DNA from 3 places in the Ruegeria sp. AH7 genome. Region 2 is predicted to be linked to each of the others. Evidence: riboswitches for the same ligand, from Rfam matches in the RefSeq annotation. Region 2 holds a riboswitch; each other region holds the start of a gene.
The links. Region 2 has a riboswitch for cobalamin ahead of ACR0JX_RS00975 (DUF1636 family protein). Riboswitches for the same ligand answer to the same signal wherever they lie in the genome.
Positions count from the first base shown of each region.

Region 1 (3,203 bases), on a different contig from region 2:
GTTAAAGCGGTTCAGGTTGTCGATACGGTGGGGGCGGGCGATACGTTCAACGCTGGCGTGCTGGCGGAACTTCACCGTTCCGGATATCTGACCAAAGCCGGGCTGCGCGATCTGACAAAAGAAAGCCTGCGTGCAGCTTTAGCGTTGGGTTCAGATGTTGCAGCAGTCACCGTATCGCGTGCCGGGGCCAACCCGCCCTGGGCGCACGAGCTCTAGTCCCAAAAAGGGAAGTCACATGAAACGTTCCGACATCAACCACATCAAGACCGATGCACAGGCCTTTATCCAGTCTTTCGGTTTCATCCTGCCCCCCTTTGCCGACTGGTCTCCGGATCAGATGCGCAGCGCCAAGGCCGACACGATCCGCGCCCGGGGACTGGGATGGGACATCACCGACTACGGGCAAGGCAAATTTGATGAGCTTGGCCTGTTCCTGTTCACCCTGCGCAATGGGGATGAGAACGATCTGAGCCAGGGTCGTGGGATGCTTTATGCAGAAAAACTGCTGATCTCGCGCGACAAGCAGCTGTCGCCGATGCATCGTCATATCGTCAAAGCCGAGGATATCATCAACCGGGGCGGCGGCGATCTGGTGATGGAGATCTATGCCTCGAACCCCGATGGCAGCGTAGACCGCGACACACCGGTTGTGGTGCCCAGCGACGGATGCGATATCACCATCACTCCGGGCGAATTGCTGCGCCTGAAACCCGGCGAAAGTGTAACCCTTATGCCCGGAATCTGGCACGCCTTCTGGGCCGAGCGCGGGGATTGCCTGATCGGCGAGGTCTCAACCGTAAACGACGACCGCACCGATAACGTGTTCGAACAACCCATCCCCCGCTTTGCCACGATCGAAGAAGATACCGAGGCCGAGTTCCTGCTGGTTGCGGATTACTGATCTACCCCGAGATTGACCCGAGCCTCTCAGCGATTGCTTGACAAGCGTGTCTTGTCCAGAATAGCTGACCTGTGATGGTTCCCGCAGCTTTGGGTGCGGGATGAAAATGGGAATACGGTGCGGCCCCCGGAATATCGGAACAGGCCAAGTCCGTAACTGCCCCCGCAACTGTAAGCGGAGAGCGACGCCAAATCACCACTGGCCCGAACAGGCCGGGAAGGTTGGCCAAGCAACGACCCGCAAGTCAGGAGACCTGCCATCACCTGTGAAACCAACCCGGGACGGGGCGTCCTGGAAGGAGGATTGATGGCACATATGCGTCCTATCGGGACTGGCACTTTCGACACGGGCATTCTGCGCGTTGAGGATGGCCATGCATCGCGCGGCTGATCATTTTGTGCTGATCTGCTCGACCTGTCAGGGTGAGATCGAGGCCAGCGCCGCCCAAAGTCTGCTGGACGCGTTGCTACCCGACGGGTTCGCTACGCGACTGATCCCATGCATGGCAGGATGCGAACGTCCCATGGCCATCGGTCTGCAAGCCGAAGGCAAGGCGCAATACCTGTTTGGCGATATTCAAAGTACCGCCGATCTGAATGCAATCGCCGCCTTCGCCCATCAGTACCGCGACAGCGAGAGCGGCTGGACCAGCGCAACGGATCGCCCCCCCGCCTTGCTATTCAAAACACTGGCGCGTCTGCCCCGTCTTCCAAAGGCGGGTAAGGCATGAGCTTTCTGGTCGCAGAGAATCTGGAATACTACGCCCTGAATGGCGATGTGTTGCTGCAAGACGTCTCGTTCTCTTTGGAAGAAGGTGCCATACTTGCCATCGCCGGTCCGAACGGTGCCGGTAAAACAACGCTGCTGAACCTGCTCTGTGGGGTCGAACGTCTGGCGCTGGGGGACGTACGGATCAACGGTCAAAGCCTGCGCAGCCTGTCTGCGCAGGAACGCGCCAGGACCATTGCGGTTGTTGGTCAGCAGGAACTGCCCGATGGCCGCCTAAAGCTGCGCGACTACGTTGCGCTGGGTCAGATTCCCATTCAAAGCGACCGCTCGACAGAAGACCACAAGATGGACCTTGCGCGCGTTCTGCGCACGACCGAGCTAACCCATCTGGCGGATAAGCCGATGCAGCGGCTCTCGGGCGGCGAACGCCAACGCGCTCATATCGCGCGTGCATTGGCGCAGAACCCCTCGCTTTTGTTTCTGGACGAGCCCACCAATCATCTGGACCCTGATGCCAAGGGGCACATGCTGTCGCTGGTGGCCGAGCTGGGCGTGACGGTGGTGATGATCGTGCATGACCTTGTCATGATCCCGGAATTCGCCAGCCATGTCGCGCTGATGAAATCCACACGCATGACGGGCTTTGGGCCAGTCGACCAGATACTAACGCCGGATCATGTGCGCGACACGTTTGGTGTTGACTACCTGTGCTTCCAGCACGAAGGGCGCGTGATCCCGGCGCTGGATATCCGAAAACGAACGCTTTCATCTTAACAGGAGACATTGATGAAACAGAAAATTTGGTCAGCTTTGATGATCACCGGCTTGGCCAGCGGCGCGGCGGCCCATGAAGTAACCGTGGACAATTGCGGCGAACCGCTGGTGTTCGACGCCAAGCCGGAACGGCTGGTTGTGCATGACATGAACATGACAGACATGGCCTTTGCGCTGGGCCTGCAAGAACACATCGTTGGCCTGACCGGTATCACAGGTTGGTATAAGACCAGCCCTGATTTCGATAAGCTGCGCGGTGACATCCCGGAACTGGCGCCGAAATACCCAACCGTCGAAAACCTGGTTGCGGCCGAGCCCGATCTGTTCTTCGCGGGCTGGTATTATGGCATGAAGCCCGGCGGCGACGTGACCCCGGACACTCTGGCCCCGTTCGGCATCAAGACAATGATCCTGACCGAAAGCTGCGTGCATCTAGACAAGGACCGCCCTGAGGCCAGCATGGACCTGCTGTTCAACGATGTGCTGCGTCTGGGTCAGGTCATGCATGTCGAGGAAAAGGCCGAGGAACTGGTAGCAGGCTGGAAAGAACAGCTGTCTGCCATCGAAGCCAAGACCGCCGATCTGGCCAAACCCCGTGTATTCTTACTGGACGGCCCGGCAGATGCGCCCTTTACCGCTGGCAAATTCGCCATCCCCGATGCGATGATCGCAGCGGCTGGCGGCGAAAACGTCACCCATGACATGGATACCAGCTGGGGCCGCACCTCGTGGGAAGCGGTTGCTGCATCGAACCCGGAATTTCTAGTGCTGCTTGACTATCAGACCGGCAACGGGGCAG
Region 1 covers NZ_JBQFYF010000004.1:307,480-310,682, reverse strand. Annotated here, with positions in the region: gene ACR0JX_RS11965 (carbohydrate kinase family protein) at 1-216, shown strand, start outside; gene ACR0JX_RS11960 (D-lyxose/D-mannose family sugar isomerase) at 236-901, shown strand; cobalamin riboswitch at 960-1,176, shown strand; gene ACR0JX_RS11955 (DUF1636 family protein) at 1,275-1,631, shown strand; gene ACR0JX_RS11950 (ABC transporter ATP-binding protein) at 1,628-2,404, shown strand; gene ACR0JX_RS11945 (ABC transporter substrate-binding protein) at 2,417-3,203, shown strand, end outside.
Region 1: it holds a riboswitch for cobalamin, as region 2 does, so the genes downstream of both, ACR0JX_RS11955 (DUF1636 family protein) here and ACR0JX_RS00975 (DUF1636 family protein) in region 2, are expected to answer to the same signal.

Region 2 (3,203 bases):
GGCCCCTTTCCACATGACGGCAATGCTTGGTTCACCCCGAACCGGTACTGTACTGTCGAAATAGGACACTGGATCATACCCCGCCATCGCGGCGCCATCGGTCGCAAAATAGACAGGTTTGTCCTGCGCCCAAGCGAAAGGTGCAAAAGCGATGGCTGTCAGTATACCGAATATGAAACGGCGGTTTTGCATCTGGGTCCTGTAGCAAAGAATCGAGCACCTAAGATGCAATTTTTGAACCGCTGTGAAACCCCCGTTGACGTGGATGTGAACATCCTTGCGAATGCATGGCAGCCCTTAATCAAAGATGTCTTCTATAACATCCCAGGCTTCATCCAGAACACGATAGAACGTGCTCTTTTTCTTCTTCTTTTTTCGAGACTTCGGAGGTGCTGCATGGCTGATCGCCGTACGAGCAGGCTTTGATTTTTGAACCTTGTGCTTTGGCAACATCTTAAGATCGTGCAGAGGCGCACCACAGCTTGAACAACTCAGCTCGTGCCGTTTCTTCCCGGTCAGAACCAGGGCAGCCCGAGTACCGCAATAGCAGCAGGTTGCGATTTTGGACGGTCCGGAAATAGCGATCTCCTGTCTAATGGTGCCGAGAGGCATATAGGGCGATTGCGGCAGCATTTGAGACGTTCAGTGACCCAAATCCCCCGGATGCGTCAATTTTCACCAATTGATCCACAGTCTCTTTGGTCTTTTGCCGCAATCCCGGCCCTTCAGCACCCAATACCAGCGCCACAGGTCGATCCCTTTGGTTCCCCAGGGCTGTTTCAATAGTTTCATTCGCCTCGCCATCCAGACCGAGCACCAGAAACCCCATCGACTGAAGCTCGGTTATGGCATCGGCCAGATTGCGCACCCTTAGATAAGGCTGACGTTCCAATGCGCCGCTGGCGGTCTTGGCCAGTGCCCCGGTTTCAGGGGCCGAATGATGCCGGGTTCCGATCACAGCACTTGCACCCAGTACTTCGGCTGACCGAAGAATCGCACCCACATTATGTGGGTCCGTTACACGGTCCAGTAGGATCACGCGGGGATGTTCCCGTCCGATGCAGTTCTCGGCCAAACCGCCCCACTCCAGCGGCTTAACCTCAAGCGCTGCCCCTTGATGCACCGAACCCGCATCGATCGGGGCACTGAACTTGCGCGGATCAACCATCTCGGCCTCGATCCCTGCGAATTCAATGGCTTCGAGCAGTTTGTCCCGCGCGTTTCGTGTCACAATCAGGCGCAGTTTCTGGCGCTTGGGGTTCATCAAGGCGTCGCGCACGGCGTGTAAACCAAACAGCCAAACCGTTTCGGCCGCTGCTGCTTTTCGTGCCTGTTCCTTTTCAACAACCCACTTGGGTTTTTTCATTCTGAGGGCCTCCGGGCCATGAATTCGCTTTCCTGCGTCAATGCCGTATTTTCCTGTTGACGCTCCTTTGGTGCGCTAGTAATCACGCCTCCACGTCAGGTGCAACGCCTGACAGTGGGCGACAGGCCGCAAGGTGTGGCAGGGGACTGTAACTCCCTCGCGGAGACGCACGCCTGGTTCGATTCCAGGGTCGCCCACCACTCTCACAAAGCTTCCAGATCTCAGAGTAAAACGCCCCCACCATTGGCCTGTGCCTTCAGTTATGAAGAGCAGTCTAGTCATCCGTCAAACATTTGGTTCAGTGACGTGGTCACTGTTAAACCTTTCGAAAGCCGCAGGCTAAGCCCAGCCATGCCGCTCAGCGACTGCCACAGGTCGTTTTCCTGTACCCGACGTAGCGGTTGTCGGCGACACGCTTGACAAGCACCGTATCAGTGCCGCATGTCCGATCCGTTGGTGTCCTCGTAAGAGGATGAAAAGGGAATGCGTCAACGGGTTTACCGCCAAACGCAGCCGCCCCCGCGACCGTGACCGGAGAGGGTGCCCAAAGCCACTGGCCAAAGGCTGGGAAGGCAGGACATCCGACAGGGTATACACCCTGACATCCGCAAGCCGGGAGACCTGCCAGCGCCCGAAGATGAAACCGGACGGGGTGTTCCGGTGTGGGGCTTGGATCGGCCCACATGAAACCCCGTCCCCCAGATTTGACTAAGGGGGATGAGAGAGATGAGTAAAGCCGCACCAGTTGAACTGCTGGTCTGCACGACATGCCGCCGTGGCCTGGCAATCGAAGATGACGCCCAGCGCCCCGGCGCTTTGCTGCATAAGGCGCTGGAACAGGCGGGCGTGCCAGATGGGATCCATCTGAAACCCGTGGAGTGCCTGTCCAATTGTGATCAAGGATGTTCCATCGTGTTGCGTGGCGGACCCACGCGTTGGACTTTTGTCTACGAAAACCTCAACGAAACCGACCATGTCGAAACGATCATCGAAGGTGTGACCAAGTATTTGGCCACTGACGATGGTTTGGTCAAATGGCGCGAACGTCCTGAACATTTCCGCAAAAACTGTGCGGCCCGTATTCCCCCGATTGGAGCCCTGAAATGAGCAACTTAGAAAAACTACCCGTCACTGTGATCACCGGCTTTCTGGGCTCGGGCAAAACCACACTGGTCAAGCACCTGATGCAAAACCCGCAGGGAAAGCGTCTGGCCGTGGTGGTCAATGAATTCGGCGATGTCGGCGTCGATGGTGACATCCTGAAATCCTGCGCAATCCCCGATTGCCCGGCGGAAAACATCATGGAGCTCGCGAACGGCTGTATCTGCTGCACCGTGGCCGATGATTTCATCCCGACTATCGAAGCCCTGATGGCACTGGAGCCGCGCCCTGAGCATATTCTGATCGAAACCTCGGGCCTCGCCTTGCCTAAGCCGCTGCTGAAGGCGTTCGACTGGCCCGATATCCGTTCGAAAATCACCGTTGATGGTGTGATCGCGCTGGCCGATGCCGAGGCCGTCGCAGCCGGTCGCTTTGCGCCGAATGTGGCAGCGGTGGATGCTCAGCGCCTCGCCGATGACTCGATCGATCATGAAACGCCCCTATCCGAGGTGTTTGAGGATCAGATTTCCTGCGCCGATATCATCCTGCTGACCAAGCCTGATCTGGCCGGTCCCGAAGGCGTGGCCAAAGCGAAAGAGATCATCGCCGCCGAGGCCCCTCGCCCGCTACCCGTCGTTGAGGTTGCCGAAGGTGCCGTGGATGTGCGCGTCGTTCTGGGTCTTGAGGCCGCAGCCGAGGACGACATGGATGCTCGTCCGTCGCATCACGACGGTCA
Region 2 covers NZ_JBQFYF010000001.1:191,421-194,623, reverse strand. Annotated here, with positions in the region: gene ACR0JX_RS00995 (YHS domain-containing (seleno)protein) at 1-192, opposite strand, end outside; gene ACR0JX_RS00990 (hypothetical protein) at 298-612, opposite strand; gene rlmB (23S rRNA (guanosine(2251)-2'-O)-methyltransferase RlmB) at 593-1,366, opposite strand; tRNA gene ACR0JX_RS00980 (tRNA-Tyr) at 1,483-1,566, shown strand; cobalamin riboswitch at 1,804-2,009, shown strand; gene ACR0JX_RS00975 (DUF1636 family protein) at 2,093-2,473, shown strand; gene cobW (cobalamin biosynthesis protein CobW) at 2,470-3,203, shown strand, end outside.

Region 3 (3,203 bases), on a different contig from region 2:
TGTCACAGTTCGAGATACAGACCATCGCATCGGCGCAATGGGCGTTGACCATGTATTCCACCGAATCCGCGATTACTTCGCGCGAGGGTAAGGAATAGAGCATCCCGTCGTGGCCCATGGCGATGCCGTCATCCACCGCGATGGTGTTGAATTCCTTGGCAACACCGCCAGCCTTTTCAACCTCTCGCGCGACCATCTGGCCCAAATCCTTCAGGTGGACGTGACCCGGCACGAATTGAGTGAAGGAGTTGACAATGGCGATGATCGGCTTGCCGAAATCATCGTCCTGCATACCGGTGGCACGCCACAGGCCGCGGGCACCGGCCATGTTGCGGCCGTGGGTAGAGGTTCTGGATCGGTACATTGGCATGATGCTGTTTCCCTTTTGCCCCGGTTGCGATATGCGGGGAATGTGCGTTATAGCGCACGTACCATATGTGCGCTATAACGCACAAGAGGATTCGAAAGACAACGGCATGGCTCCGGACGAAATAACACTGAAACTAAGGGATGTGCGGGCCGCTTCGGGGTTGAGCCTGTCGAAAGTTGCCGAAATCACCGGTGTCAGCAAAGCGATGCTAGGTCAGATCGAACGCGGCGAATCAAGCCCGACGATCGCCACGCTCTGGAAGATTGCCAAAGGATTTCAGCTGCCGCTCAGCGCGTTGATCGACACCGTGAATGGTGATCCGTCGGTTTTTCAAACCGTTACCTTTCCCGGCAGTATCGAGGTCAAGATCGTTTTCCCCTTTGATCCGGCCTTGGGGGCAGAGACATTTCACGTCAACCTCGACCCGAACCAAAGCCATGAGTCCCCTGCCCATGCCGCTGGTGTGACCGAGGAGGTCTTTGTGCTCAGCGGCACGCTGGACATTCTGAAAGGTGAGGCTTGGGTGTCTTTGCAAACGGGGCAGGGACTTCGATTTGCAGCGGATGTCCCGCACGGATATCGCGCAGGTGCTGAAGGGGCGGCGTTTTTGAACATGCATCACTATGCGCAACAGCCGGATGTTCAGGAAAACGGCAAGGTTCATTGATGAGTGAGTTTTTCAACAGTCTGACCATCGTGGACGCCATCGGTTCCTTCGGGGCTCTGATCGTGGTTGCCGCCTATTTCGCCACGCAGATGCGGTACATGAATTCCGAAGATCTGGCTTTTCCCGTGGTGAACCTGCTGGGGTCTGTTTTGATCGTCTATTCACTGCTTCAGAACTTCAATCTGGCGTCGATGTTGATTGAAGGCTTCTGGATCATCATCAGCGTGATCGGAATCATTCAGCATTTCAGGTTGCGCCGCGCAGGGTAGCGCGGCGCAAAAGGGCTATGCAGCGTTATGGAGGCGGGGTGTAAACAGCCCAATCCGACCCAGATCCCGCATGGATTTTGCTGCGGCCAACACGGCCAAATCAGCCAGTGGTTCTATCAGGATAACCAGGAGGTACGCACCGCCAAAGCTGACAACGGCGGCGAGGTTTTCTGCACCAAATCCCTGGCCATAAAAGGCCCAGAACGCCACCCAGACGACGACACCGCCCTGATAGGCCGTCGACAGCGCAAGTGCCTGAGAATACTTCAGATCAATATAGGCCGTATTCGGCGCAATGATGCGGTTGGCCAAGGCCTGCAAGGCAAACAACGGTAACAGCAGCGTTGTCATGTTCATCCCGAACTGAGGCAGGTCGAAAGGCGCCAGGAAAAACCCCTGAATAAACAAGCCCGCGATCAGGCCGATGGCGGCAGGGGCCGCACCGAACAACAAAAACAGGGTCGATCCCAGAATGAAGTGAACTTCCGACACCCCGACCGGGAAGTGTGGCAACACCTCAAAGAAGGTAAAAACCAGCCCGGTGGTCAGGGCTGAGCGAATGGCGAGGCTGGCAAGGCCGCTGCTTTTCAGGCTGTCCCATGCCAGTTTAGCGGTATAGAGCCCTGCGCCAGTTGCGGTGGCGTAGCTCAAGACAAGTTTGGCGCCATTTACGACGCCCGGTTCGATATGCATAGTTTGGTCTCCTTCCCGTCACACCCGACGGCAGAAAGGTTTAAAAATTGGGCTTTCGCCCGGTTTGCACATGGCAGGTCTCCTGACTTGCGGATTGGCTTCGATCCCGGCCTTCCCAACCGATTGCTTCGGTCAGTGGCCATGATGGGGCGAAACTCCGCTTACAGTTGCGGGGGCAGTTCCGGAATTGACAGGTACTGTCGCACCGGATTCCCTTTTCATTCTTCAGGGGGAATTCCCCTTTGGAAACCATGTCAGGCAGGTGTCTGGTACGGCGTGCCGCCTGTCAAGCAGGCAAACGTGTATGTTTGGAAAAAATTGTCAGTGTGCCGGGGGGTGCAGGCGTTGGCATGGCTTGCACGTTTGGCCGCTCGGATATAGGGAAACTCAGACTCGCTTAGGGGAGGCTTTGATGCAAGACGATCCGAAAACCCTGGTATCTACCGAATGGCTGGCCGCGCATATCAAGGACCCGGATCTGCGGATTCTGGACGGGTCGTGGTACCTGCCTGCGCAGAATCGCGATGCCAAGGCGGAATATGACGCGGGCCACATCCCCGGCGCGCGCTTCTTCGATATTGATGACATTTCGGACCACCGCTCGGACCTGCCGCATATGGCGCCGCCGGTCGAGAAGTTCATGTCACGCCTGCGGGCGATCGGCGTGGGCGATGGTCATCAGGTGGTCGTCTATGACGGGGCCGGGCTGATGTCGGCCGCGCGGGTCTGGTGGCTGTTCCGTCTGATGGGGCAAGAGAATATCGCCGTTCTGGACGGGGGTTTGCCGAAATGGCAGGCCGAAGGGCGAGAGTTCGAAGATCTGCCCCCTGTGATCCGGGATCGCCATATGACCGTCCGGGTACAGAACCATCTGGTACGCGACGTAACACAGGTGTCCGCCGCCGCCAAACTGGCTGATCATGAGATCATCGATGCCCGTGCCGCCGCCCGCTTTGCCGGAACCGAGGCTGAACCGCGCGAAGGGCTGCGATCGGGCCACATACCAGGCTCGCGCAACGTGCCCTTTGGCAGCCTGCTAAATAGTGACGGCACGATGAAGTCGCCCGATGCGTGCCGCGCCGTGTTTGAGGCCGCAGGCGTGGATCTGACTAAACCGGCGATCACCTCGTGCGGTTCAGGCGTGACCGCTGCAATCCTAAGCCTTGCGCTTGAACGCATGGGCAAAAAAGACCACGCGCTTTAT
Region 3 covers NZ_JBQFYF010000009.1:112,986-116,188, reverse strand. Annotated here, with positions in the region: gene ilvD (dihydroxy-acid dehydratase) at 1-370, opposite strand, end outside; gene ACR0JX_RS18585 (helix-turn-helix domain-containing protein) at 477-1,037, shown strand; gene ACR0JX_RS18580 (CBU_0592 family membrane protein) at 1,037-1,306, shown strand; gene ACR0JX_RS18575 (energy-coupling factor ABC transporter permease) at 1,322-1,999, opposite strand; cobalamin riboswitch at 2,055-2,268, opposite strand; gene sseA (3-mercaptopyruvate sulfurtransferase) at 2,412-3,203, shown strand, end outside.
Region 3: it holds a riboswitch for cobalamin, as region 2 does, so the genes downstream of both, ACR0JX_RS18575 (energy-coupling factor ABC transporter permease) here and ACR0JX_RS00975 (DUF1636 family protein) in region 2, are expected to answer to the same signal.